DNA from 4 places in the Shewanella sp. SACH genome. Region 1 is predicted to be linked to each of the others. Evidence: predicted binding sites of a transcription regulator. Region 1 holds the regulator's gene; each other region holds the start of a gene.

Region 1 (7,455 bases):
CATAGGTAATCACAGCGGCAATTTCTTGTGCGCTCAATTGCTTGCCAAAGGCTTGCATAGCCGTACCTGTTTTACCGTTGAGTACGATTTCAAGGTGGCCGCTGAGCGGTCCTGTTGCTATCGGACTGCCTTTGAGGTGTGGGAATACGCCTTGTAAACCCCCGCCATTGGGCTGGTGGCAGGCTGCGCAGTGCCCGAGGTAAACTTGCTCACCTTGAGTCATCAGATCCTCTTTGCTAAGGGTCTGTGATAAAGCGGCTTGAGCGGCTTCTGCCGCCGCGCCTGCGGCTTGTTTCTGCTCCGTCACCCAAGCTTCAAACTCGGCTTCGGGTATGGCTTGCACTACGATCGGCATAAAACCATGGTCTTTACCGCAAAGTTCGGCGCATTGACCACGGTAAATACCGGGTTTGTCGATGCGAGTCCAAGCCTCATTGATAAATCCTGGGTTGGCATCTTTCTTCACGGCAAAAGCAGGTACCCACCATGAATGGATGACATCTTCAGAGGTCATCAAAAAGCGGATTTTGCGATTTATCGGCAGTACGAGCGGCTTATCGACTTCCAATAGGTAGTGTTCACCCTTGGTTTCGGTACCGTCGATTTGGGCTCTAGGGGTTGCGAGTATGCTGTAAAAATCAATGTCTTGATCGAAATAGCTGTAATGCCATTTCCATTGGGAACCCGTGACTTTAACGGTCAGATCGGCGTCGCTGGGATCTTCCATCGCAATTAAGGTTTTTGTCGCAGGAATCGCCATTAAGATCAAAATGATAAATGGCAGAATCGTCCAAGCGATTTCAACTTTAGTGCTTTCGTGAAAGTGGGACGCGACAGCGCCTTTGGATTTTCTGTGGTTGATCATGGCGTAAATCATCACGCCAAAGACCACAAGGCCAATGGCGCAGCAGATATACAAGATGGTCATGTGCAAGTGATAAACCTTGCCACTGATCTCGGTTACGCCAGGGGTCATGTTGAACCGCATGTCCGCGGCGGCCAACGGTGGTGCGAATAACACCACGAGTAAACAATACAACAATTGCTTCACAAGACTTCTCCTCTGCCAATTGCGAATAGCAACTACAAAGAAGAGCAACACAGTAAGTCTCAACTCTATGCAAACTCTTCAGTTCCCAAAAAAGCTTTTTTGACTTCAACGTGCGTTGGCGGCTGTTACTTTTAATTAAGTATTATTACTGCTGGTATTAGCCACGCTGGCACATACGACTGAAATAAATCTGTTCTCTATTTTTAGTGGCATTTTGAACGCGATAACGGCTCGATTTATTTGCCACGGGCGGCGATATATCATCGCCGACTAAACCAACCATACTTGCTGTTTAAATATTGATCAAGATCACTTATTTATCTAATTGTCTGAAAAATTGCCAAAAAAAAGCCTCACATTCATAGGCGAGGCGGCTTTCAAGGTAAAAAATTAAATGAATATTTAATGCACAGCGCTAAAAAAAGATTGTTGGCCGAAGAGGCTACCTTGCTCAATGCGTACGTCGCCATGTAAGTGACTGTTTACGTCTTCTAGCACTATGCCCATGGCGCGGGCACTTTTAGCGACAATTTGTAGGCGACGATTATCGCGTGCATCCAATGATTGGGTCCAAGTAATAACCGCACTGGACGTACCACTTGTTAAGGCTTTTTCCATCGCCCACAGGGTTTCGACTTCATCTTTAGCGTGCACCAGCAAGACTCTATCCATACGCACGCCAGCGTTGGCGAGCATTTGTTTGTAGCCAATACTCGGTGGGTTGATGAGCACTAACCAACGGCCCTGTTGGCTTAACTGGGCGAGTTGCGCGCTCAGATGAATTAATTCTTGGCGACCTTGAGTCTTCGTTGGCATGCAGGCGATAGGTGCATGGTGCCAGTCATAGTCAGCATCACGGACTTCATCGAGCCACAAGCCCGGATGGCGGGGTGCATTGCCAAGTAGTTTGTTCATAGCCAATCTCCATTACGGATCACACCGACGGCGAGTCCTTCAATTGTTAAACTTTGATAGCCTAAATCCACTTTAATCGGGGAATAGTCTTCATTTTCGGCGTGTAGATAGACCACATTACCTTTTTTTTCGAAACGTTTAACAGTGACATCGTCGTCGACTCTAGCGACAACCACTTGACCATTTCTAGCTTGTTGTATTTTATGAACTGCCAGCAAATCTCCTTCGAGAATGCCGATATTCTTCATGCTGTCGCCTTTAACCCGCAGTAAAAAATCGGCGGCGGGATGGAACATGCTTGGGTCGACTTGGTAGTACTGTTCAACATGTTCTTGGGCGAGAATAGGTTCGCCAGCGGCTACTTGACCGATAAGCGGTAAACCTGTTTCAGTTACTTCTTCGACTTCCGCAGTCAGACGAATGCCCCGCGATGTGCCTGGCATGATCTCAATGCAGCCCTTTTTCGCCAACGCTTTAAGATGCTCTTCAGCCGCATTGGCGCTCTTAAAACCTAAACGGGTCGCGATTTCTGCCCGAGTGGGTGGCATGCCAGTATCGGCAATATTTCGTTTAATTAGCTCTAAAATTTCAGCTTGGCGTGGCGTCAAAGGTCTCATGGTGTTTCCTGTTTTTCTATACAGTCACTGTTAGTATATACAGTATTATTTGCAGCGCAAGTATTAACCACTTTTTAGCTATGTTGGAGAGAATTAGCGAATATTACCCATAGTCTGGTATTCTACCGGGCTAGTAAACGTACTTAATTGCATAAGAATAATGCCTAAACACGACTCTCTTTGGTTGAAATCATTACGCTGGATCCAAAAACACTTAGTGCACACTATTGTTGTGCCTCAGGATCCCTTTGCCGATCTGAATCTGGATGCCTCCAGACCCCTTGCTTATGTGATGAAAACGGAATCGCTGAGTGACATCGCTGCCCTGAGCGAAATTACGGCTAAGTTAGGACTGCCGAGCCCCTATGAGCCTTTAGTGGCAAATGGTGTGATTGCGCCTCGGGTTGTCTGCCTTCAAGGGCGTAAGCCGCTGTTTGGTGAGCGTGCCGGTAACGAGCCTTTCCTCGAATGCTTTATGCGTTTATTGGCCGTGCATAAGGAACGCCCTGAATTAGACATTCAACTGGTGCCCGTGAGCCTGTATTGGGGCCGCACGCCAGGAAAAGAAGATGACACTATGAAGGCGGCTGTGTTTGAGCGGGAAAACCCGACTTGGCTGCGCAAGTGCTTGATGATTTTGTTCTTAGGTCGACATAACTTCGTACAGTTTTCAAATGCCGTATCTCTGCGATACATGGCCGACGAACACGGCACTGACATGGGGATCGCCCATAAGTTAGCGCGGGTCGCGCGGGTGCATTTCCGTCGTCAACGTAAGGTGATGACTGGACCTGTGTTGCCAAATCGCCAAGCACTGTTTCATTCGCTGCTCAAATCCGAGTCGTTGCGTAAAGCGATTCAAGAAGAAGCGGCCAACAAAAAGATTTCTGAGACCCAAGCGCGCGAGACGGCTATTGAGTACCTTGATGAAATCGCAGCAGATTACTCAGATAGTTTAGTGCGTATTGCCGAGCGTTTCCTAACTTGGTTGTGGAACAAGCTTTACAGCGGGATCAACATCAAAGGCGCCGAGCAAGTTCGCCAGTTGCACCATGATGGCCACGAGATTGTCTATGTGCCTTGCCATCGCAGCCACATGGATTACCTGCTGTTATCGTATATTTTGTATTATCAAGGCATGGTTCCGCCGCACATTGCTGCTGGTATTAACCTCAATTTCTGGCCCGCTGGACCTATGTTCCGTCGCGGTGGTGCCTTCTTTATCCGCCGTAGTTTTAATGGCAATAAACTGTACACCGCAGTATTCCGTGAATATTTAGACCAACTGTTTGCTAAAGGTTATTCGGTGGAATACTTCTCCGAAGGCGGCCGCTCACGTACCGGTCGTCTATTGGCGCCAAAAACCGGCATGATTGCTATGACGATGAACAGTGTGCTGCGCGGTATCGAGCGTCCGGTAACATTGGTGCCTGTGTATTTAGGCTATGACCATGTGATGGAAGTGGCGACGTACCATAAAGAGTTAAGTGGTAAGAAAAAGAAAAAAGAATCTGTGTGGCAGGTGTTTGGTGCGATTCGCAAACTTGGTAATTTCGGCCAAGGTTATGTGAACTTTGGCGAGCCGATTACCCTGCAAAACTTCTTAAATGAGCGCGCGCCAAACTGGCGTACTGAGTTGGCCGATGATCCTGAGCAAAAACCAAGCTGGTTAACGCCAGCGGTAAACGTGCTGGCGAATCGAGTGATGACAAATATTAACGATGCTGCAGCGGCGAGTTCGGTGACCTTGACGAGTTTAGTGTTGCTGGCGACAGATCAAAATGCCTTAGAACGCAGTCTGTTGGAGCGTCAGCTTGATCTGTATCTGACCCTACTCAAAAAAGTGCCTTACACTACTTATACTTCGGTTGCCGAAGGTGATGGTAAGCATTTAGTGCAGCAAGGTTTAGAGCTGAACAAGTTTGTTGTTTGTGCCGATCCTTTAGGTGAAATCGTGTCTATCGAGGCGAGTCAGGCTGTGTCCATGACTTACTATCGTAACAATATCATCCACTTATTTATTGTACCGTCATTAATTGCGAGTTGTTTAACGCATAATGAGCAGATCCCGCGTCAGCAAGTGGTGTCAATCGTTGCCGATTTTTATCCACTGCTGAAAGCCGAACTCTTCATGGGCATTAAGGATGTACCTGCCTATGTCAATCAAGTGCTGGATTTCTTCATTGAACAAGGGTTAGTGGTTGAGACTGATACCTTAACCGTCGTGCCTGAGCACACTAGCCAACTATTATTGTTAGCCAGTTCAGTAAGCGAGACTCTGCAACGCTATGCCATTATTTTCAATCTGTTAGCGAACAGGCCTAAGATGGAGCGCTCAGAACTTGAGTCTGAGAGTCATCTACTCGCCCAGCGTTTAGGCGCTTTGCATGGCATTACCGCGCCTGAGTTCTACGATAAGAAACTTTACGGCACCTTGAGCGTTAAGCTCAAAGAATTGGGATATCTGGCGGATAACCAAGATAAGTCCAATATCAATCGCATACGAGATCAAGCCAATAGCTTATTACGTCCGTCAGTGAAACAAACGATAGTGGCGAGTGTCACCGCGGAGCATACAGTTTAATGGCAAATCATATGAATGCGGCTAAGCATAAGCCCGCAGATAAGTCCTTGCTCGGCGGCGCCATGATTATTGCTGGCACGACCGTAGGTGCTGGGATGTTTTCTCTGCCCGTGGTCGGTGCAGGTATGTGGTTTGGCTATTCGATTTTAATGTTATTGGGCATTTGGTTTTGCATGTTGATGTCGGGCTTATTGCTGCTCGAAACCAATTTGCATTTCGAACCGGGTGCTAGCTTCGATACTTTAAGCAAGCAAACCTTAGGGCAGTTTTGGCGGATAGTGAACGGCGTTTCTATCGCTTTCGTGCTGTATATTTTGACTTATGCCTATATCAGCGGTGGTGGCTCGATTGTGAATCACAGCTTGCAGGGCATGGGAATTGAGTTACCGCAAAGTGTTGCTGGGCTGGTGTTTGCCATAGTGTTGGCTAGTATCGTATTGATCAGCACTAAGGCCGTGGATCGCATTACCACGATTATGCTCGGCGGTATGATCATTACCTTCTTCCTTGCAATCGGCAATTTACTGATCGAAATCGATGTGACTAAGTTGCTCGAACCCGATGGTAATAGCAGCTTTTCACCTTATCTGTGGGCGGCGCTACCCTTTGGTCTTGCCAGCTTTGGCTACCATGGTAACGTTCCCAGCTTAGTGAAGTATTACGGCAAAGATTCCACCACCATTATCAAGGCGATTTTCGTCGGCACCTTTATCGCGCTGGTGATTTATGCCTGTTGGTTAGTGGCGACTATGGGCAATATTCCCCGCAGCCAGTTTATCGATATTATTGCCCAAGGCGGCAATATGGGGGTCTTGGTGGGCGCTTTGTCTGAGGTGATGGCGAGTAGCTGGTTGAACAGTATGTTGACCCTGTTTGCTAACTTGGCCGTGGCTTCATCTTTCTTAGGGGTGACCTTAGGTCTGTTTGATTATCTCGCCGACTTGTTTGGTTTTGACGATTCGCGCTCGGGCCGGATGAAAACCGCGTTAGTGACCTTTGTGCCGCCGACGATTTTAGGATTACTGTTCCCCGACGGCTTCTTAGTGGCGATTGGCTTTGCGGCATTAGCGGCGACAGTGTGGGCGGTAATCGTCCCGGCGCTGATGGCCTATAAATCACGGCAGTTATTCCCCGACAGCACAGGTTTTAGAGTGATAGGCGGTACGCCGCTGATTATTCTTGTGGTGTTATTTGGCATAGTCACGGGTGCTTGTCATCTGCTCGCGATGGCAAATTTACTGCCGCAATATTCCTAATTTGTTTCGATGATTTAAGCCCTCTGCGTGAGGGCTTTTTTGTATTTAGCGATTGAGTTTTAATCCTGCAGATCTTTTTTATCCCGACACTGGACAGAAGCCCGAACTCAGGCTTAACTCGAATGATTGTAAAAACGAAGGAGCAAATGATGAAAATTACTCAGTACGCACAAGGACATGCATGTTGGGTTGAACTCGCAAGCCACGATTGGCAAGCTGCTAAGACATTCTACCAAGCGTTATTTGGTTGGGATTCAGTTGACATGCCAATCCCAGAAGGTCATTTTTCGCTATTCAATTTAGCGGGGGATGATTTAGGTGCCATGTACCAAATCCCCGAGTCAGAGTCGCAGATCCCTAGCCATTGGCGTGTCTACTTTGCCGTTGATGATATGGATGCCAGCATTGCAGCGATTCAAGCGGCGGGTGGCCAAGTGCACATGGGGCCGCATATTGTTGCTGATGCGGGCGTGATGGCGCAGGTGAGCGATCCACAAGGCGCACGTTTTGCGCTGTGGCAAGCGAAGAATCATATCGGTTCTCGCCGTCAGGGTGAACTCAATACCCTTTGCTGGGTTGAGCTGGCATGTAAAGAACCACGCACTGAAGAAGCTTTTTACTGCAAAATATTCCCTTGGACTAACTCGCCCAGCGACATGCCGGACATCGAATATTCTGAGTGGCAAGTTGATGGTCAATCCATCGGCGGCATGATGACCATCATGCCCGAATGGGGCGATATCTCTCCCCATTGGCTGCTTTATTTTGCAGTAGCCGATTGCGATGCATTTGCAGAAAAAGCCCAAGCGTTAGGCGCGCAAGTGTGCATTCCGCCCAGTGATATCCCCGATGTGGGCAGATTCTCTGTAATAGCCGACGCCCAAGGCGCCACCTTTGCGGTGATCAAGCTTAATCAGATGTAAGGCCATATTTAGGACGAGTCACATTTAAGATTAAAAACAGCGACACTCAGTCGCCGTTTTTATGTGTCTAACCATCTGTTTAATTAGCATTATCAATCATGATTGTCTC
Region 2 (7,455 bases), on a different contig from region 1:
TTTTGCCTTAGTCAAAGGTGAGGTGAAGAGCGATTGTTTGGTGCGCGTGCATCTGCAAAACACCTTCAACGATTTACTCCATTCAGAGCGCGATCAGCAACGTAGCTGGCCACTCGAAAAGGCGATGGAGCGTATTTCTGCAGAAGGTGGCGTATTGGTTTTATTAGGGAATCAAGAACATCCCTGTGAAATCCTCTCTAAGGTGAAAGCCTTTGAAGCCGAAGATCAAGGCCAAGCGCCTGCTTCTGCAAAATGGCAGGGGACGTCGCGCCGTGTGGGGGTGGGTTCGCAAATCCTCGCTAGCCTTGGCGTGACTAAGATGCGCCTGCTCAGCTCGCCTAAACGCTACCATTCACTTTCGGGCTTTGGCCTTGAAGTGACTGAGTATGTGGCGGACTAAAACCCAAAGTTACACTGAAGTAAAATTAACAATTTCTGATAATTTGCATAGGGCTCTGGGCAATTGGCTGTGATATCATGTCGCCACTTTTCGCCCCGAGCTGGGTGCTTTAGCTAAATTAGGTAAGATAATGAACGTAGTTCAAGGTAATATCGAAGCGAAAAATGCCAAAGTTGCGATTGTAATTTCGCGTTTCAACAGCTTTTTAGTTGAGAGCTTGCTTGAAGGTGCACTTGACACGCTGAAACGTTTTGGCCAAGTCAGCGACGACAATATCACTGTTGTCCGTGTACCAGGTGCGGTTGAGTTGCCGCTAGCTGCGCGTCGCGTAGCTGCCAGTGGTAAATTCGACGGTATTATCGCATTAGGTGCGGTGATCCGTGGTGGTACTCCTCATTTTGATTTTGTTGCAGGCGAATGTAATAAAGGTCTAGCTCAAGTTGCTTTAGAATTTGATCTGCCTGTTGCTTTCGGTGTTTTGACCACAGATACCATTGAACAAGCTATTGAACGTTCAGGTACCAAAGCGGGTAACAAAGGCGGCGAAGCTGCTTTAAGTCTGCTTGAAATGGTCAATGTTCTGCAAGAACTTGAACAACAGTTGTTATAGTAGGAAAAATAATGAAGCCTTCTGAGCGCCGCAAGGCCCGCCGTTTAGCCGTTCAAGCCATCTATTCATGGCAACTAAGCGGGAATAATATTGCCGATGTCGAGCATGAGTTTTTAACTGAACAAAGTCTCGACGGTGTTGATGTAGCTTATTTTCGTGAGCTATTTTCAGGCGTTGCAACGAAGAAAACCCAATTGGATGAGCTGATCATCCCGCATCTGGAACGCCCGATTGATGAAGTGTCTCCAGTAGAGAAAGCCATAGTTCGTTTAGCGACCTATGAGCTGACTTTCCGTAAAGATGTGCCATACAAGGTCGCGATTAACGAAGCGATTGAGTTGGCAAAAGCTTTCGGTGCGGACGAGAGTCATAAGTTTGTGAACGGACTGCTCGACAAACTGGTTGCACGCAAGTAATAAAGACAAACGGTATCTTAGGATACCGTTTTTCATTGCTAACAAAGGTGGCCGATGTAAGTCGTGCCAAACTGTACAGTGAAAGAATTCCAATTAATTGAATGTTATTTTAGCAACCGCGGCCCCACTCGCCGTGATGTGAAGCTTGGCATCGGTGACGATTGCGCTTTAGTGCAACCCGCAGAAAATAAGTCGATTGCTATCTCCTGTGACACCTTAGTCGAAAATGTCCATTTCTTCCCCGATATGCCTCCTGCTGCCTTAGGTTACAAAGCCTTAGCGGTAAATTTATCTGATCTGGCTGCCATGGGCGCTGAACCCGCGTGGATGACGCTTGCCTTGACGCTACCCGAAGTCGATGAAACTTGGCTCAGTGGTTTTAGCGAAGGTTTATTTGAAGCGGCCGATTACTATGGCATCGCCTTAATTGGCGGCGATACGACTCGTGGCCCACGGGCGATTAATATCACAGTGCACGGCCAAGTCCCACAGGGTAAGGCACTGACGCGTCATGGTGCTAAAGCCGGTGATTGGATTTATGTCACGGGCACGCTCGGAGATTCGGCCTTAGGTCTGGATATCATTCGCGGCGCGCAACAGGCTAGAGCCGAGCATAAAGAATTCCTGATCAATCGCCATTATCGTCCAACACCAAGAGTCTTAGCGGGCCAAGCATTGCGTTCGCTTGCCTCCAGTGCTATCGACCTTTCCGACGGGTTTATCTCGGATATCGGTCATGTACTTAAGGCTTCGGCAGTTGGCGCGGTTGTAGATGTTAATTGCATCCCGCTTTCGCGCGCGATGCAAGATACCGTCAGCGAGGAGCATGCCTTAGGTTATGCACTGACAGGCGGCGAAGATTACGAATTGTTGTTCACCGTTCCTGAGGCGCAAAAAGGCGCGCTTGAGACGGCATTAAGCCATGCAGGAGCAAAGTTTGTTCGTGTTGGGCAAATTTGTGCGGGCAGTAAGCTCAAGTTACAACTCAATGGTGAGCCGTTTACGCCTCCATATCATGGTTTCGAGCACTTCTAATGAAATGGTTGTCAAAGGATCAGGCGTTAACGCGCCTGTCATTAAAAAATCCTGTCCACTTTTTGGCACTCGGTTTCGGTAGCGGACTCGCCGCTAAAGCGCCCGGTACTTTCGGTACCATAGCTGCTATTCCCCTCTATTTACTGATGGCGCCATTACCACTTGCTTGGTATATCGGCTTAACTTTAGTCAGTGTATTTGCAGGATTTTATATCTGTGGTAAAGCGGCACATGACATGGGCGTACACGACCATGGCGCGATTGTGTGGGATGAAGTGGCTGGACTGTTGATCACTATGATAGCGGCACCAGCGGGCTGGATTTGGCTATTAGTGGGCTTTGGTTTATTTCGCTTTTTTGACATCATCAAACCTTGGCCAATCCGTTGGCTCGATGCCAAAGTCGAAGGTGGTTTTGGCATTATGATTGACGATGTTTTAGCGGGTGTATTTGCCTTTATCTGTCTGCAAGGGCTAGTCTGGTGTGTTAGCTAACATGATAGCTAAATTGGCATGATAGTTAACATGGCCAACAACTAACCCTTAGCTTTTGATTTCGCATTTTTCTGATTGAAGGGATTAGCTGAACATCCCTTACCCCTTTTCTGCTTGATTCTACTATTGCAGCAGTTCCCTTGCGTTTGCTAGGGTATTGCTGGTGATAGTATCGCCACCTAACAGTCTTGCAAGTTCTTGAATGCGTTGCTCACGATCGAGCGACTTCATTGTAGTTTCTGTACTGCCCGCCTTATTAAACTTATCGACGAACATGTGTTGATGACCATTGCCCGCAACTTGCGGCAAGTGAGTCACGCACAGTACTTGGGTCGATTCCCCTAAGCTGCGTAACATGCGGCCAACCACTGCGGCGGTGGGGCCCGAAATCCCGACATCCACTTCATCGAAAATCAATGTTGGCGTAGCAACTTTCTTCGCGGTGATCACTTGAATACCTAACCCTATCCGTGAAAGCTCGCCGCCAGACGCGACTTTCGAAATCGGCTGTAAGGGTTGGCCTGGGTTAGTGGTGACCATAAATTCGATATTGTCACTGCCGTTGGCCGACATTTGCTCTGGGTGGAAATTGACTTCGATCGTAAATTTACCCTTAGGCATATTCAGTTCATGGATTGACTGAGTCACCAGCTTGTCGAGTTCTTTGGCATATCTAGCGCGGCTTTGGCTGAGCTTTTGCGCATGACTAAGGTAAGCGGCTCTACTTGCCTCGACCTGTAGTTGAATTTCTTCGAGTTTACTTTCGTCACTGTCTAAGGTGCTCAGCTCTGTCTTGAGTGCTAAATGATGTTCGGCCAGTTTATTTGGGCTGACATGGTGCTTACGCGCCAGTTGCATGGCTTTTGATAGCCGTTCTTCTAAATAGGCAAAGTGGGTTGGATCGAGTTCAAGCTTACTCAAATAGTGCTGTAATTCGCCTGCGCTTTCTTGCACTTGGATTAAGGCATCATTGAGCATAGTGTTGATATTGCTTAATGCAGGATCGTAGCTTTGCAGATCTTCGGCGAGGGAAACGACTCGGTTGAGCAGCGACTCTATATTGTTCTCTTCGCCCTCGGTGAGTATATCTAAGCTCGCCTGACAGGTATCAATCAACTCAGTGCCATTGGCAAGACGTTTGTGCTCTTGCTCAATTTCATCGAACTCATCGACTTTAAGATCAAACTCATCGAGTTCTTCTACTTGATATTGCACTAATTGCTTACGGGCAATACGTTCATGCTGGGAGGCTTCGAGTTGCTTTAGATCGGCCTCAATTTGTTTGCAGCGTTGAAAACTGGCGGCAACCGTATCGATAAGCAATCTGTGGTTGGCATAACTGTCGAGCAGGGTGAGTTGGTGTTCACTTTTTAACATCGCATGGTGCGCATGTTGGCCGTGAATACCGATGAGCAACTGACCCAGTAATTTGAGTTGCGTCAGCGGCACTGGATTACCATTGATATAGGCACGTGAACGGCCATCGCTACCAATAGTTCGACGTAGGATACACTCATCATCGAGTTCAAGATCGTTATCTTCTAACCAACGTTTTGCCAGTGGAATATCATCCAAGGAAAAGCGAGCGCTAACCTCGGTTTTATTGGCTCCGGGGCGAACACTGCTGGCATCGGCGCGATTGCCTAGGCACAGGCCTAGCGCATCGATGGCGATTGATTTACCCGCGCCGGTTTCACCTGTGATGCTGGTCATACCGGGGCGAAAATCCAGTTCTAAAAAACGGACGATTGCGAAGTTATTAATGCTGAGTTGGCAAAGCATAGTGAATTCCTGTCGAAAAACATACCAAACCACTGTATTGATAAACAGTATATACTGATTTTATATACAGTAAAGTGGCTTGGGTAAATAATCGGCATTATCGGCAGTAAATATTTTTAATTGACTGATTATGCATGGGTTCTTACTAAGCTTTCTAAGATAGGTAAACTGAAGAAAGTGACTAAGGTGCCAAATAGAATGCCCTGAGCACTGGTTGAAGCTTGAGTGTTATAGCGCTGGGCGAGCAAGTACACGCTAGCGGCTGTGGGCAATGCGCTCAAGATCACGCCCATGATCAGGTAGTCACCGCTCACACCAAAACGGTTAAGCATAAAGTAGACGAGTGCCGGTTGGACAACTAGCTTGAAGAGGTTAATAAGGCTCAGTTCGATAAAATTCTTGGGGCTAAATACGCTGCTATCTTTCTGGTATCGCATCGCTTTGGCGAGCACCATGCCGATGGCAAACAGCGCGCACGGGCTTGAGGTATTGCCAATTTGTTGGATCATTAGCGCCAGCCCTGAGGGCAGTTTTATCTCTAGCGCCGAAATGCCGACGCCAATCAAGCTACCAATAACGATAGGGTTTTTACCGACCGCCATCATCATTATGACTATGGCGTGGTGTTGTCTTTGGGTGTTTGTGGCCAGTTCCATCGAGACTAAGGCCACGGCAAACATCAGCACGGATAATAAGCTGGCAATCGCGGCGGCAACTAACGCACTTTGCTGCTGCGGGAATAAGATGATGAGCAGTGGAATACCAATAAATGCGGTATTACCAAAGGTGGCATTAAGGGCTCGAATGGCGGCAACCGCATGCTGTTTCGGGTTAGCAAGCAGCGAGAGCCCAAGGCAGACAAGATAAGTGATCACCATAGCCGTGCTGTAGCCCGCAATAAATCCCCATTGCAAAATCTCGCCAATTGGCTGCTGGGCGAGGGCGATAAGCATGATCGCAGGGAAAGCAATATAGTACACATACTGGTTTAGCACTTGATCCGTATCGACGGGCAAGAGTTTTAATTTTTGCACTAGTGTGCCGAGCAACATGATCCCGAAGACGGCAAACAGAGGGGTTAAAATGGTCATTTCCCTCACTCATCCTTACGATTAAATTTGAATAAACTCAGCCACCACCGTCATTTCTACTATCGCTATGATTTTAGGTGGGCGCTTGCCTTTTTTATGTCACGTTAGAACCAGAACTAGCGCCAGCGCAGTAAAACTCGCCACAAAATAACATATCATTTCAGTCTAAGGCTATTGCGCTATGGTCGTATAAGTGGATTAATTGATGTTTAAAACACAATGACTTAGCGTACGCTGTGATTGTTGATGACTTTATATAGTGCCTAAAGTGGGCAGCTAGAACAGAATTAGGACATGCAATGAGTGATGATTTAGGCGCTGAACTACAACTTGTCTATCTTTTTGTGCATTTAGTCAATGCGGGCAGTTTTTCACAGGCGGCGAAGGAGCTTGATATGCCCATTGCCACAGTGAGCCGCAAGTTAGCGAAGTTGGAAGACAAGCTCGATAAACAGCTCTTTATGCGCAGCACCCGCAAGTTGCGACTGACTGAGGAAGGACTGGCGCTCTTTCAACGCTACCAGAGTGTGGTTGCCCAATTTGATGAACTGAGTGGTGCGGGCAGCGATAAACCCGAGGGCACCCTGCGCATCGCCGCGCCGATTTCGATTATTTCCATCGTGTTTATTCAAGCATTGAATGAATTTGGCCGCCTGTATCCCGATATCCGTTTGCACATTTCCCAGAGCAATGAGTTAGTGGATTTGATCGACAAAGGCATAGATGTGGCGATTGTCGGCGGGGCTCAGCCTGATTCTTCTTGGGTGTCGAGTACCTTAGGCGAGCTGGATTATTGCCTGTTTGCCACGCCAGAATATTTGGCTCAAGCACCTAAACTTGAGCATCCCGATGATCTCGAAGCCCATCAGCTGATAAAAGTCTGGCCGCTGTTTAATTGGCATTTAAAGCATCCGAGCGGTGAGTCTTTCTATTTTAATGGCCCAACTAAGTTGACCCTCACGGATTTACACGGTGCGATTCAGGCGACCTTAGGCCATGGCGGGATCTTGTATGGTCCTGAACTGTTTGTAAAACAGCAGATTAAAGAAGGGAAACTTAAAGTATTATTGCCAGAATGGATTGGCGAGCAGAGGCGGATTTCGATTTTATATCATCAGCGCAGCCAGCAGCCGCTAAAGGTCAGAGTCTTTATTGAGTTTATGCAGTCAAAGGCGCCAGAGTTATTCTCTATGCGTTGATTTAACGAGGGGGAACTGATTTTTAACGTCTTTTAGGTTTTACCGTGTTTTTGCTCATAGTATTTTGCGTTTGTTTCGCGTCCTGCAAGCTGGAGCGTGTCGCGGGTAATATACCGAGTTCCAAGAAGTATCCCACTAAACGCCGCAGTTCGAATAAAGAACCGATACGCTGCTGATCTTTGATAGTCAGTTTCCAACTGTCGGTTCGTCCTTCGCTATTGGTTAAAACAAATCCTTGATAAACAATCTTTTTCATTGGAATAACTCAATATTGGCTGATGGAACTTGCTAGCTTTAGTTTTACTCGTTTTGGGCTTGCTTGAAAGTGATTGCAGTCGAGACTAGAGGCTTATTGTTTAGAAACATTGTTTAGAAACATTGTTTAGAAACATTGTTTAGAAACATTGTTTAGAAACATTGTTTAGACA
Region 3 (7,455 bases), on a different contig from region 1:
GAATAATTTTGTCGAGGACGAGTCCAAGTTTCGTCACTTCGTTTTGGATCCTGTCAATGTTTCCACCAGGATCCACGACCGCAGCTCGCTTGGTTTTTTCACACCAGATCAGGCTGCAATTTTGCTGAAAAGGTGTCACTGGAATAATCTGATACTTCATAGCTTCAATCTCGTGTTATCCATAAGCGATAGATTACGCTAAGAAACTCATCATGGCTCAAATTTATAATGGAAAAATTGATCTTCACCAAAAGCTAATCAAATAATCCTAGCTTGTAGCATAAACTATTTGGTCTATACCCAAGGTAGTTGAAGATACGAGTTTCAACTAGCCTAGGTTGCTGCATCTTCAGGTTATTTGGGTATACAATCTGCCAATCACAATAACATGATCCTCTGCCATTAAGGTTGTTTGATGAAACCCGATATTATTCTCGCCGGAGTGCTGGCGAAGAAACATACTTTTACCTTGCCCCTCAACTATCAAAATCCGATTGCAGAGCAAATCCAAGTGTTTGCCAGAGAACTCTGTAGCCCAGAAAACAAAGATAAAAAGCTACCTTATATCGTGTTTTTCCAAGGCGGCCCCGGATTTGCGGCCATGCGCCCCGCCAGCAACAGCGGCTGGATCCGCCGCGCATTAAAAGAATATCGGGTGTTATTACTCGATCAGCGCGGCACAGGCTTATCAACACCAATTAATTATCAAAGCCTGCAACACTTAGAGCCCGCAGCTCAAGCTGAGTATCTAAGCCATTTCAGGGCTGACAATATTATTCGAGATGCCGAGACGATTCGTGCCCAGCTTTGCCCCGCCGATAAATGGGCAATTCTTGGCCAAAGTTTCGGGGGGTTTTGCGTATTACATTATTTAAGCGCCGCCCCTCAAGGTGTCAGCGAAGCCTATATCACCGGCGGCATACCGTCATTAATCCGCAGCGCCGATGATGTCTATCTTGCGACTTATCAACGCGTACTGGCGAAGAATAAACAATTTTTCCAACGCTTCCACGATGCCCAACATTTAGTCACTCGCTTAGCAAAACATTTGCTTGAAAATGAAGTGTATTTAGCAACGGGAGAACGCCTCACGGTTGAAATGTTGCAGCTGCTGGGTATTAATATCGGAATGGAGCAAGGGCCTGAATCGGTTTATTATTTACTTGAGCAGGCCTTAATCAACACAGCTTCAGGGGCAGTCGTTAATCCGTTATTTTTAAATCATTTCGGTCAAATGCTCGATTACAACACTAACCCGATTTTTGCCCTGCTGCATGAGGCCATTTACTGCCAACACTCGGCTTCACAATGGGCGGCACACAGAGTGAGGCAACAATTCCCCGCCTTTAACTATCAGCAAGGTAAGCCGTTTTTATTCACCGGCGAGATGATTTACCCTTGGATGTTTGACCAATTCAGTCATTTAGTACCGCTTAAAGCCGCGGCAGAAATCCTTGCCCATAAATCAGATTGGCCTGCACTGTATAATCTTGAACAACTGGCGCAAAACCGCGTCCCCGTTGCCGCAGCCATTTACAGTGAAGATATGTTTGTCGAGATGCAATACAGCCTAGAAACCGCGCAACAGGTCGGCAGGCTAAAGTATTGGTTAACGTCAGAATATGAACACAACGGCATTCGCATGGATGGTGAGCACATACTGGATAAGCTCATCAGCTTAAACCGAGGCGACACCTTAAGATAAAGGTTAATTTTAAGGGCTAATTAAGTTAACGCTGACATTATAAACCTGCTCCTCATCTATTGAGTGATTTTGGCAAGTTTCAACGACCTATTTCCGTATGAGTAAACCGTTTTGGTTTACTCTTTTTTTTGCCAAAATTTAGGCCTATTTCCTGCCATTGTTTAATGGCCGGAAATGCCCCTAAAACCAATGAGACTCGTGCCTATCAAACCTCAGCAGCCACTTTGCGTGTGCGACTCCGAGTCCCTGAACTCGCACTCGACTTTTTCGCACTGCTACTTGTCGTTGTACTTGTTTTAGCGGTACTTGCCGTGCCAGTGCGTTTTGCAGAGCTAGAGGCTTTACGGTAAGGCGACTTGCGATAACCGGATTTATTCGCAGCCGTTTTACGATAACCTTGGCCTTTTAAACCATTAAGCGCGGTGGGCAGTTGTGCTCCTGCATTGTGAATAAGCGTGGACAAGGTGCCTAGCAGCGGTTGCATAAAGGCTTGATAGGAGGTTTCTTTATGACAAATACCGTTCAAGCTAGCTTCCCACAGGGCTGTCATGTCAGGCGTTGTTGCACTCGCGGGTAAGCTGTTAATTAATCCCTTACCCACATCCGTCGAAACGATAGATTTACCTAAGCGTTGTAAAAAACCGCGTTTAAACAGTAATTCAATAATGCCTGCACGGGTGGCTTCAGTACCTAAGCCATCAGTTTCTTTGAGAATTTTACGGATCTCAGGGTCGGTTACGTAACGGCTAATCCCCGTCATAGCACCGAGTAAAGTGGCATCGGTAAAGGCCTTTGGCGGCTGAGTATTTTTCTCAAGCAACTCGCCTCGAGTACAATGCAAAGCCAGCCCCAATTTTAGAGGCGGTAATTGGCCGATAAACTCGTCATTCTCCTCATCAGCCTTACCCGCGCTTTCCTCCGTCGACTTGTTGCCACTCGCCTTACTGCCATTTGGCTCTTGGCGGGCAAAGAGTTGCTTCCAGCCGAGGGATTTATCCTGACGCGCCTTGGTATTAAATAAGCCGCCCTCAATTGTCACTTGTACTGTGGTTTCACTGTAACAATAGGCCGGATAAAACTGGGCTAAGTACTGGCGGGCAACATGAAGATATAACTGCCTCTCACGCTGACTCAAGCTGGATAAGTTAGCCGTCTTCTCGGTTGGAACAATGGCGTGGTGGGCATCCACTTTTTTATCATCCCATGCCTTAGATTTAAGCCGTGGATCGGGTGCATCAGCACCTTGCAATAACTCAGTAGCACCGTCACTTATCGCCTTAAGTACCGAAGGCGCAAGGTTATGTTGCTCAACGGGTAAATAACGACTGTCGGAGCGGGGATAGGTAATGAGTTTATGGCGTTCATACAAACTCTGGCAGGTATCAAGCACATCCTTAGCACTCATTCCAAACCGTTTTGCCGCATCAATCTGCAACGCGGATAAGCTGTAGGGCAATGGCGGATTCTGTTTCTTGTCCTTAGCCACTAATTGAGTCACTAAGGCGGGTTTATCACTGATGCGACTCACCACATTTTGCGCTAACCCTCTGGCTAGTACTCGCCCTTCTTCGTCCATGTACGGCTGACAAGCTTCGCTGGGTTGCCACTTAGCGCTGAAGGTTTCCTGCTTTTCAGTCGCCAAATGCGCTAGCACTTCATAGAAAGGTTTAGATTGAAAATTAGCAATCTCTTCATCACGGCGCACCACTAGCCCGAGTAAAGGCGTTTGCACTCGCCCGACGGACAATACGCCTTGATAACCAACCTTTTTACCTTGGATAGTATAAGCGCGGGTCATATTCATGCCGTAAAGCCAATCGGCGCGGCTACGGGCTAAGGCCGATGTGGACAAAGGAATAAACTCGCGATTACTGCGCAGCTGCATTAGCGCCCGTTTTACGGCTTGTGGGTTTAAGTCGCTGATCAGTAAACGCTGAGTTTGATGTAACTTATCACCCGTCACGCCAAGATAGGCAATCACTTCATCCACGAGTAATTGCCCTTCACGATCGGGATCGCCTGCATTAACCAGCGTGTTAGCTTGTTTGACTAATCGTTTCAGCACTGTGAGTTGGCTGCGAGTTGCGGCCTTAGGTTTTAGTTGCCACTTGTCCGGCACTATTGGCAAGTGCTCGAATTTCCACGACTTAAATTCGGGATTATAGGCATCAGGTTCTGCTTGTTCGAGCAAGTGACCGACACACCAAGACACGCAATCGCCATTGGCGGCTTCGATAAATCCATCGCCTTTTTTATGGGGTTTAGGCAATACATCGGCAATGGCCCGCCCTAGGCTAGGTTTTTCAGCGATATAGAGGATCATACAAACACCAAGCACTGGATATAATTACAGTATAATTTAGCCCAAACGCCCGTTGAGTGCAAATTTCTGTGACAAACCGAGCTTAAATACCAAAGCTCAAGTGTAAATTCAATTGCGAATAATTCTCAACAACTACTAGAATACACAAATTTTAGAGGAGTGGCTATGAGACAATTTGCAATAAATGCGCGGCAGGCGATGACAATCAGTCCAGCATTGATATTAAGATTCAATCAGTTACTGCTATTTCATAGCCTGATGTTACTCGCGATAAGCATGCTCACCAGCACTTGGCTGGGACAAATGAAAATCATCGACATGCCTTTAGCTTGGGGATTCATGCTAGTAATGCCCATTGCGGTGAGTTTATCGCTACTGCTAAAACACCAAGTCACCCGCCATAGCTTAAGCAGCTTATTCGGGGTATGGATGCTGCTGTGGATCTGGGGATAAACACGGCAAACCTATGGCAGAAAAGATCAGCAGCCTCGCATCTCCAGCAATGGATTGAGTACTCGGATGTCGAGAACAAACACTCATAGAAGTTTCCCCTCGCCCAATCGCGACACCTTTCCCAAGTAGCGGTTAACGCTCTATAAAAAAGCCATAAAAAAAGCCAATGACGTTATCACTGGCTTTTTATCCGCCTAACGTTTCACCTTATGGGTGACAGACGTTATGCAGCTCTAAGTTAGTACCGATATCTTTGTTTCGATCCGCTTTAGCATCGTCATTACGCAGTTGCGTCAAGTGATCTAAATACGCTTGATCTACATCGTTAGTGATGTAATGACCATCAAAAACAGAAGTTTCGAAACGTTTAATCGCTGGATTTTCCATTCTTACCGCTTCGATTAAATCAGGTAAGTCTTGGAAAATAATGCCATCGGCACCAATTAACTTAGCGATTTCATCGGCATCACGGCCATGGGCGATCAACTCGTTTGACGTTGGCATGTCGATACCGTACACGTTCGGGAAACGAATTTCCGGTGCAGCAGAGGCAAAGTACACTTTCTTGGCACCCGCTTCACGGGCCATTTCGATGATTTGCTCAGACGTCGTACCGCGAACGATAGAGTCGTCCACCAGCAAGACATTTTTGCCTTTGAATTCAGTGTTAATCGCATTCAACTTGCGACGCACTGACTTCTTACGTTCCTGTTGACCCGGCATGATAAAAGTACGGCCAATATAACGGTTTTTCACAAAACCTTGTCGGTACGGTAAGTCCATGCAACGGGCAATTTCTAGCGCGATATCGCAAGAAGTTTCAGGAATAGGGATCACCACATCGATATCGTGATCGTACCATTCTTTCTTAATCTTCTCGCCAAGCTTAGCGCCCATGTTTACGCGACTGGCATAAACAGACACTTTATCGATCGTCGAATCTGGACGGGCAAAATAAACGAATTCGAAGATACAAGGGGCGTAGCTAGGTTCTGCTGCACATTGACGGGTATACAGCTGACCATCAATTGACACGTAAATCGCTTCACCTGGCGCCACATCACGCATCACTTCAAAACCGACGGCATCGAGTGCCACGCTTTCAGAAGCGACCATATATTCAGTACCCGTTGGCGTTTCGTGCTTACCTAACACCAGAGGACGAATACCAAATGGGTCACGGAACGCGACTAGGCCTTGACCGATAATCATAGCCACAACCGCATAGGCACCACGAGCTTGCTGGTGTACGTTAGCAACCGCATCGAACACTTCTTCCGACGTCAGGGTCAAACTAGTGGTTTTTTGCAGTTCGTCAGCCAACAGGTTGAGCAACACTTCAGAATCCGAAGTGGTGTTCACATGGCGGCGTTTTTTGATCAGCCCTTCGGCTAATTCGACTGTATTGGTTAAGTTGCCGTTGTGGGCTAAAGAGATCCCAAATGGCGAGTTAACATAGAAAGGCTGCGCTTCAGATGCGCTTGAACTGCCCGCAGTTGGATAACGCACATGGCCAATACCTGCATTACCTTGTAGGCGTTGCATGTGTTTGACTTCAAAAACGTCTTTGACCAGACCATTGGCTTTACGCAGTCTGAAAGCACCACGATCAATGGTCACAATACCTGCCGCATCCTGACCTCTGTGCTGCAACACTGTCAGTGCATCATAAATGGTCTGATTAACCGATGATTGGCCAACTATTCCGACGATACCACACATGGGTAAGCTTCCTCATTGTAAGATGTTCTATGCCCTTTCATGTTGAAATATAAGCAAATGATAAAGTAAAACTCTAGCCTTTCGGCTTAAGTGCTACCTATCGGTCGCCAAGGTATCCCGTCACTAATCTGTTAATCGCAATCGCACGCATAAACTTGCGATTGCGCTCACAGTTACCCTGTTTTTAGGCATAAGCCCTTGAACAGGAGTGACGTACATACCTAAGCGATTGCTACTTTCCATCACTTAGGATTAATTAATTTTCTTTCTTATAGTTTGGGTACAAAGCTGGAGGTGTTTTCCAAATAGTCAAAAAACCATTGAATGACAACGCCAAATTCGGGCACTAGCACAGAGTCCTTCCACCATTGGGTGTTGGGTGAACCTGTGAAAGCATCCATAAAAAACAGCAAGGCGCTTACAATTAGCGCGCCTCGAATAGCACCGAAACACAGGCCCAAGAGCCTATCAGTGCCAGATAATCCGGTTTTGACAACAAGTTGTCCGAGAATATAGTTAACTAAGGCGCCGAGTACCAAAGTGGTAATAAAAAGGATGGCAATAGAAACGCCATTACGCAGCATCTCATCGTTCATTTGAGTTAAGTGAACGGCAAGATCTTGGTAAAATTGGCTGGCAACAAAGAAAGCCGCGAACCATACCACTAAGGACATGGCTTCTTTGGCGAATCCGCGGATTAGACTGATGAGAGTCGATAATCCGATGACGAATATGATAGCGTAATCAATCCAAACCATTGAGATGGCTTTCCGACATGGGCTTTAAGACGGCGCGATTCTACCAGAGACTGAAACGATTCTCACCCCTAGAGAGGTAAATAAATCATTTTCAGTCGCTGATCTTATATCACCATTAAGATTCTAAAGGATTAAAAGGAACAATCCAGCCCTTAAGACGCGTGAGGTTTTCCACCTCAACTTGTATTTTCTTCAGCTTTGCCTCAGACACATCTGGCCCGACAAACACTTTGGTTAATACGCCATCTTTAGGATTTTCAGGGATAGTGTACGCTTTAAAACCACTCTTACGTAGCTGTGCAATCAAGGCTTTAACATTGGTTGCATTGTTAAAACTGCCGAGCTGCAAGGTAAAGCCACTTTTTAAGCTGTCACGGTTGGAAGTACTGGCTTTTGGCGTTTCTGCTTTGGGCTTTTCAGTCTTAGCGACGGTTGGCGCTTTAGTCTCAGCTTTTTTAGCGGGCTCCGTTTTTACCGTCGCCTTAGGTGGCTCT
Region 4 (7,455 bases), on a different contig from region 1:
CATGATGGAGCTGTAAGCTCAAGCATTCCCCTTCAACCAACGAAAAGGCGCTGCGGCGCCTTTTTTGTTGCCGCCACCCTCCTCTTTCCGCTTACTATTCTCTTCATCTTATTTTCATACTCAGCTTGTAGGCTTTGGGCTCCATTCTCATATTTTACAATCCTGTAAACTATTTGCGCGGGCTCACAAAACTCGCCATACTGGGTGCAGCCAAAATAACAATAAAGAACAGGGAATTGCCAATGGATACAGCGATTAAGACGCCAATTGAAATGCTGGCGCACTGGGCTAAGACTCAGGGGGATCAAGTCTATTTACGCCAACCTATCAAGGGTCAATTCCTTGATTTTACTTGGGCCGAAGTTCAAGAAAAAGTTCAGCAACTGGCCGGTGCCTTACAGCATCTAGGCCTAGAGCGCGGTGATAAGATTGCCGTACTCTCTAAAAACTGCGCCGAATGGTTTATCACCGACCTTGCGTTAATGCACGGCGGCTATGTCAGCGTGCCGATTTACCCAACGGCCAACACAGATACTATTCGCTATGTGCTGCAACACAGCGGTGCAAAAGCCATTTTCCTCGGTAAGCTCGACCATTGGGCCGACCAAGAAGCCGGTGTCGGCGGCGAGCTGCTACGCCTTGCTATGCCCTACGATACAATGCCAGCCCAATATCAATGGGAACAATTACTTAAACTAGGTTATCCCCTAGTTGATGCCCCGCTACCGACGCCTGATCAAGTGATGACACTTATCTATACCTCTGGCTCAACGGGTCAACCTAAGGGCGCGATTCAAACCTTCGCTAGCTATGGCTGGACCTGCCAAGCGGTAGTGCGTGATTTACGCACCAACGGCAATGACAGATTGTTATCCTATTTACCTTTAGCGCACATCACAGAGCGCGTCGCGATTGAAGGTTCATCCTTCTATTCCGGCAGCGTGGTCGCCTTCGTCGAGAGTCTCGACTCCTTCGTCGCCGACGTGCAAAGGGCAAAACCGACGGTATTCTTCTCAGTGCCGCGTTTGTGGAGCCTGTTCCAGAAAAACATCATAGACAAAATTGGTGTTAGTAAACTGAATCTATTGCTGAAGATCCCGTTAATCAGCAGCTTAGTGAAGCACAAAATCCATAAAGGCTTAGGTTTGAACCATTGTCGTTTGCTCGGCTCTGGCTCTGCGCCGATCCCGCCGTCGCTGATCCACTGGTATCACAGCATTGGTCTGAATATCTGTGAAGCTTGGGGTATGACAGAAAACTGTGCCTACTCGATTATCAACTACCCCTTCGATGCCCGTAAAATTGGCACAGTAGGTCGCCCGGTTGAGGATTGTCAGATCCGCCAAGGGGAAGATGGTGAGCTACTGCTTAAGAGTCCAGGGTTGATGACGGCTTATTATCTACAGCCCGAAGCCACTGCGGCAGCCTTCGACGCCGATGGTTTCTTCCACACTGGCGATTTATGCTCTATTGATGCCGATGGTTGCGTGACCATTACCGGCCGAGTGAAGGACAACTTCAAAACCGCCAAGGGAAAATATGTCGCGCCCGTGCCTATCGAACGTAAATTGGCGCAGGACCCGCATGTTGAACTGATCTGCGTGATTGGCTCTGGTCTGCCGCATCCGGTCGCATTAGTGCAATTATCCGAAGGCGCTAGTTTGCAAGCCCGCGAAGAAGTCCGCGCTTCACTCAAGGCGACACTCGATAGCGTGAATCCGCACTTAGAATCACACGAACACGTCGATGCCATTATCGTAGTTAACGATCCTTGGACGATTGAGAACGATGTACTGACGCCGACGCTTAAGATCAAACGCCATGTGCTTGAAAAAGCCTTTAGCGAACGAGTTGATGGCATTCGTGGCGCGCAAGTTCGCTGGGAAGATGAGTTAACGCAAAAATAACTCGACTAAAAAGAGAGATGGCCAATATGGTTATCGGCACAAATCAAGCACGCCTCGGCGTGCTTTTTTATGACATATTCTGTCAAATTTCGATAAAACCACGTATCATGTGCGCCAGTCGGCTAAGGGATGATTCCCTTGTACTTTCCCATTCAATATAGGTTTAACAAAGTCCCGTGATGCTCATTACACTCTCGATTATTGGCGGTTTTATTATTTTAACCTTAGGCGCCGAAGCCCTAGTGCGTGGCGCGAGTGCTATCGCCCTACGCTTAGGTATTACGCCACTTATCATAGGCTTAACTATTGTTGCCTTTGGTACTAGCGCACCAGAACTGGCTGTAAGTGTCAAATCTGCCCTCGCCGGAAACAGTGGTATCGCCTTAGGTAACGTTATCGGCTCTAACATTGCCAACATAGGTTTGATCTTAGCGATCACAGCGCTAATCCGCCCTATCCAAGTGCAATCCCAAGTGGTGAAGCGCGATATCCCTTTGATGATCTTGGCTTCTATGCTGTTCTGGGGACTCTTGTTAGACGGCGAACTCAGCCTTATTGACGGTGTGGTACTGCTGTCTCTACTGTTCGGATATTTAACCTTTAGCTATATCAGCTCGAAAAACAGCAAGAATGAAGAAGAGATTGAAGCGGGCCCGAATAACCCACTGCTTTCTGGCCTGTTCATCCTAGTCGGCATTAGCATGTTAGTTGGCGGCGGTATTCTATTTGTGAACGGCGCGGTAGATTTAGCGAAAACCTTCGGCGTGAGTGAAGTCATTATCGGCTTAACGATCGTGGCGATTGGCACCAGTATGCCAGAGTTAGTGACCTCAGTAATTGCGGCACTAAAAGGTCAAAGCGATATCGCTATCGGCAACGTTGTGGGCTCTAACCTGTTTAATATTTTGGGTATTTTAGGCGTTACCGCCATAGTGCATCCAGTGTCGTCACTCGGTTTCCAACCCTTCGACTTTATGGTGATGTTAGCCTTAGCCATAGTGATTCTGCCTTTTGCATGGACGGGATTACGCATCGGCCGCCGCGAAGGTTCTGTGCTACTACTGACCTATTTAGGTTATATGGGTTACCTGATTAACCAAGCGAGCGCTCAAGCTTTGGTATAACACTCAGCGGTAATATCCACTTAAAACACCGGAGCCTCTCCGGTGTTTTGCTATCTGGGTTTCGCACTTTTAAAAAAAGACAAATTTAACACCCTTAAACTGATGACATTTGTCATGCGAAAGCCATGACCTTTGTGTCTGCATTTCTCCTGTCGAATTTCTGATAATGAGTCCGTACCCAAACACGGGGAAATTTACTCAATAAGGAAATACCATGAAAACATTATTAATCGTCTCAAGCTTAGCGCTTATCAGCAGCCACGCGTTTGCAGCGTCGCCCTCTAATGCCAATATCACCAGCATAGATGCGGCCTCAAACTCGATGAACCTAGCGCAGCTGCAACAACTGAGTGCCAGCACCCAAGATTACGATAAAGCCTATGCGAACTATCGCTTAGCCATTAGCGCCAATGTCATAGGACAAAAAGTCCTCGCCAGCAGTGCACTGACTAATGCGCAAACTGCATTAGAAGCCTTAGACACCAGCCAAGCTGACGCGGAATCCCTCGCGCTGTTATCGTCGGTTTATGGCATGCAAATCGCCTTAGACAATAGCAAAGGCGCAGCTCTCGGGATGAAATCTGCCAAAGCCATTGCCAACGCCGAGCAGTTAGAACCCCAAAATCCACGGGTCGCCTTGGTTAAAGCCATCGCCGCCTACAACACGCCTGCTATGTTTGGCGGCAGCATGCAAAATGCTAAGACGCTCGCCACCACGGCCATAGAAAGATTCGCCCAACCTTGCGACGACATTTGTTGGGGTGAAGCCGAAGCTTATACCTGGCGCGGACTCGCTAAACAGGAATTAGGCGATAGCCAAGGCGCGAGTGAAGATTGGCAACAGGCGATCAAAGTGCAAGCCGATTACGGTTGGGCAAAATTTTTGCTTCAAAAAAATCAGCAATTAAGTGCAAACTAGACCAAGTTGTTAACAGGGACTGATGGCGCTGACCCCAGCGCCAATCCCTAAACAGAATAAATAAACACAGATGCCACCTTCGGGCATTCAATGATTAACGATTAACAATCAACACAGTTTCACAGAGGCATTATGATCAGCACGCATCTTCAGCTCGAACGAAAACTCGCTTGGGTGTATTTGATAAACTTAGTGTTTTATCTTATTCCGCTTGCCATCAATGCGTATCCAGCATGGAAAATCGCCCTTAGCTTTACCGTGCTGATTCCTTTTATTGCCAGTTATTTTTGGGCCTATAAGTGCAATCAGAATAGCGCCTATCGCCCCATTCTGATGATGGTGGCCATCGCCACAGCAATTACCCCAATCAACCCGGGATCTATCTCGTTATTCACCTTTGCCGCTTTTTTCATTGGCTTTTTTTATCCTCTCAGAACCTTTCTGTTGGCTATTGCCGCCTTAATCGGCCTGTTGTTTGCCCTCAATGAGATTTACGACTTTAACAGTTACTACTTTCCGCTTTACGGCTCAGGATTAGTGCTCGGTGTAGGCATGTTTGGCGTAGCCGAACGCAGGCGTCATCAACATAAATTGAAAGAACAGCAAAGCACGCAAGAAATTAGTACCTTAGCGGCTATGGTTGAGCGAGAACGTATTGCCCGCGATCTACACGACATCATGGGCCACAGCTTGTCTTCGATTGCGCTTAAAGCGGAACTGGCCGAAAAACTGCTGGCAAAACAGCAATACCAACTGGCCACAATCCAGCTTAATGAACTCGGCCAAATTGCCCGTGAGAGCCTCAGCCAAATTCGTCACACCGTATCTGACTACAAACATAAGGGTCTCGCGGATAGCGTGACACAACTGTGTAAACTATTGAGGGAAAAAGGAGTCAGTGTCGAGCTGACAGGCAATATCCCTAAACTGCCCGCCAGAATGGAGAGCCAGCTGGGATTAATTGTCACTGAGCTGGTGAATAATATTTTACGCCATAGCGGCGCAAGTCAATGTATTATCGACTTTATTCAGCAACCAGATAGGCTAGTCGTTGAGGTCAAAGATAACGGTCCAAGTAAACCTATCGCTGAAGGCAATGGCCTCACGGGGATACGCGAACGTCTTGACAGCTTAGGCGGCAGCTTGAGCTATAATCTCGAACAGGGATATGCATTTACCGTCAGTTTACCTTTGCAGGGAGCAACAGATTAATGAAGATTTTATTGGCGGAAGACCAAGCCATGGTGCGGGGCGCGCTCGCCGCACTCCTCACGCTTGCGGGAGGCTTTAATATCACCCAAGCGAGTGACGGCGACGAGGCCCTAGGCCTACTCAAACAGCAAAGCTTTGATCTCTTGCTAACCGACATCGAAATGCCCGGCCGCACAGGCCTAGAACTGGCAGCTTGGTTAAAGGATCAACATAGTCAAACTAAGGTCGTGGTGATTACCACCTTCGGCCGCGCGGGCTATATCAAACGCGCCATCGAAGCCGGTGTCGGCGGTTTTCTGCTAAAAGATGCGCCCTCAGAAACCTTAGTCAACGCAATTCAACAAGTTATGGCGGGAAAACGAGTGATCGATCCTGAACTGGCCATGATGGCAATTGGTGACGTTGACCCACTCAACGATAAAGAGCGCCGCGCCCTACGCCTCGCCAGTGAAGGCAAATCCACCGCCGACATCGCCGAAACCCTTTTTATCGCCGAAGGCACAGTGCGTAACTACCTCTCCGAAGCCATAGCTAAACTCAATGCTAGCAACCGAATCGATGCAGCACGCATCGCCAAACAAAAGGGCTGGTTGTAATCAGATTAACGGTTAACCGCTCTTTCGTTCATATCGACAATTTTTGCGGCCTTAGCCGAAACCTAAGGGCCGCAAACTGACGTTAGTTATGCTGGCAAATAAGTCCCTCATTCTGCTTGAGATTGCCTTACGCTTATTCTCTGTTAATATATGTATAAATTCACAGTGATTGAGTGCTAACGACTTGCAGCAATTGGATCTTGTTCCGATCACCGACCTCAAAGGCGTCGCCAAAAAGGTCGCGGAGAAACTCGCAAAGCTCGGCATCACAACAGTACAAGATCTGCTGTTTCACTTACCCCTGCGCTACGAAGACAGAACCCAAATCTATCCGATTGCCGCCCTTATGCCCGGCAGTTACGGCACCATAGAAGCTGAAATCCAATCGACGCAAATCATCCAAGGCCGCAAACGTATGCTGGTCTGCAATGTGCGTGACGATACGGGGAGCTTGAGCCTGCGCTTTTTTAACTTTTCCGTCGCCCAGCGTAATGCCATGCAAAATGGTTTGATGATCCGCGCCTACGGTGAAGTGCGCCGTGGCGGCCATCAAGCCGAGATAGTGCATCCAGAATATAAAGTCGTGTATCCCGGTGAAGATGTTCATCTGAGTGATACCCTAACGCCGATTTATCCCACAACTGAGGGATTAAAACAGGCAAGTTGGCTCAAGCTGACCGAGCAAGCTTTGGTATTACTGGAAGATGGCGGCTTAACTGAGCTGCTGCCACCGCAGTTGCAACCGAATAACATTAGCCTTAAACAAGCGCTGCAGACGCTGCATCGGCCTCCTGCGGGGATATCTCAATTCGATTTAGAGTTAGGCCAACACCCAGCCCAGCAGCGACTCGTGCAGGAAGAATTACTCGCCCACAATCTCAGCATGTTACGCCTAAGACAGCGCAGTAATTTAGACGCTGCTGTCACCATGCAGGCCACGGGGCAATTGCTCAATCCCTTCCTCGCCGCTTTGCCTTTTAAGCCCACGGGCGCCCAGCAAAGAGTGGTGGCCGATATAGGCAAAGATTTAGAAAAACCGCACCCTATGATGCGCTTAGTACAAGGAGATGTTGGTTCAGGTAAAACCTTAGTCGCGGCGATGGCGGCTCTTCAAGCGATTGAAAACGGCTATCAAGTTGCCATGATGGCGCCAACCGAGCTATTGGCCGAGCAACATGCAACTAACTTTGCCGCTTGGTTTGAGCCACTCGGCCTTAAAGTCGGTTGGCTAGCGGGTAAACTCAAAGGCAAGGTCAGAGCTCAATCCCTTGCGGACATAGAATCCGGCGCCGCCCAGATGGTGATTGGTACCCATGCTATCTTCCAGCAGCATGTGGTCTTTAGCAAACTCGCGTTAATTATCATAGATGAGCAGCACAGATTCGGCGTACACCAACGCTTAGGCCTACGGGAAAAGGGCGTGAGCCAAGGGTTCCACCCGCATCAATTGATCATGACGGCAACGCCGATCCCGCGCACGCTGGCGATGACGGCCTATGCAGATCTCGACACATCCATTATCGATGAACTGCCGCCGGGACGGACACCTGTGACCACAGTGGCGATTGCCGATTCACGCCGCAACGAAGTACTTGAACGGGTACGTAACGCCGTCATCACAGATAAACGTCAGGCCTACTGGGTGTGCACTCTGATTGAAGAATCCGAAGTGCTCGAATGCCAAGCCGCCGAAGACA

The links. The regulator LexA, encoded in region 1, represses DNA repair genes until DNA is damaged. The targets are predictions, from matches to a motif close to TACTGTATNNNNATACAGTA.
Region 2: the regulator LexA is predicted to act here: its motif matches at 4,768-4,787, upstream of recN (DNA repair protein RecN).
Region 3: the regulator LexA is predicted to act here: its motif matches at 4,041-4,060, upstream of BM607_RS13695 (DNA topoisomerase III).
Region 4: the regulator LexA is predicted to act here: its motif matches at 5,907-5,926, upstream of recG (ATP-dependent DNA helicase RecG).

What each region holds. Positions count from the first base shown of each region.
Region 1 is NZ_MPDG02000004.1:100,467-107,921, reverse strand. Features, by position in the region: gene coxB (cytochrome c oxidase subunit II) at 1-1,051, opposite strand, end outside; gene BM607_RS15995 (SulA-like leucine-rich domain-containing protein) at 1,454-1,966, opposite strand; gene lexA (transcriptional repressor LexA) at 1,963-2,583, opposite strand; gene plsB (glycerol-3-phosphate 1-O-acyltransferase PlsB) at 2,744-5,167, shown strand; gene mtr (tryptophan permease) at 5,167-6,423, shown strand; gene BM607_RS15975 (VOC family protein) at 6,573-7,346, shown strand; gene BM607_RS15970 (ribonuclease T2) at 7,426-7,455, opposite strand, start outside.
Region 2 is NZ_MPDG02000002.1:839,447-846,901, forward strand. Features, by position in the region: gene ribBA (bifunctional 3,4-dihydroxy-2-butanone-4-phosphate synthase/GTP cyclohydrolase II) at 1-400, shown strand, start outside; gene ribE (6,7-dimethyl-8-ribityllumazine synthase) at 531-1,010, shown strand; gene nusB (transcription antitermination factor NusB) at 1,022-1,426, shown strand; gene thiL (thiamine-phosphate kinase) at 1,505-2,461, shown strand; gene BM607_RS11585 (phosphatidylglycerophosphatase A) at 2,461-2,955, shown strand; gene recN (DNA repair protein RecN) at 3,079-4,737, opposite strand; gene BM607_RS11595 (AEC family transporter) at 4,866-5,828, opposite strand; gene BM607_RS11600 (LysR family transcriptional regulator) at 6,128-7,027, shown strand; gene BM607_RS11605 (DUF3319 domain-containing protein) at 7,050-7,283, opposite strand.
Region 3 is NZ_MPDG02000002.1:1,314,310-1,321,764, reverse strand. Features, by position in the region: gene BM607_RS13705 (MBL fold metallo-hydrolase) at 1-160, opposite strand, end outside; gene BM607_RS13700 (alpha/beta fold hydrolase) at 416-1,705, shown strand; gene BM607_RS13695 (DNA topoisomerase III) at 1,911-4,028, opposite strand; gene BM607_RS13690 (hypothetical protein) at 4,194-4,481, shown strand; gene purF (amidophosphoribosyltransferase) at 4,689-6,203, opposite strand; gene BM607_RS13680 (CvpA family protein) at 6,473-6,961, opposite strand; gene dedD (cell division protein DedD) at 7,077-7,455, opposite strand, start outside.
Region 4 is NZ_MPDG02000006.1:105,624-113,078, reverse strand. Features, by position in the region: gene BM607_RS18630 (RidA family protein) at 1-16, shown strand, start outside; gene BM607_RS18625 (AMP-binding protein) at 243-1,907, shown strand; gene BM607_RS18620 (calcium/sodium antiporter) at 2,087-3,031, shown strand; gene BM607_RS18615 (hypothetical protein) at 3,246-3,950, shown strand; gene BM607_RS18610 (sensor histidine kinase) at 4,083-5,162, shown strand; gene BM607_RS18605 (response regulator transcription factor) at 5,162-5,758, shown strand; gene recG (ATP-dependent DNA helicase RecG) at 5,943-7,455, shown strand, end outside.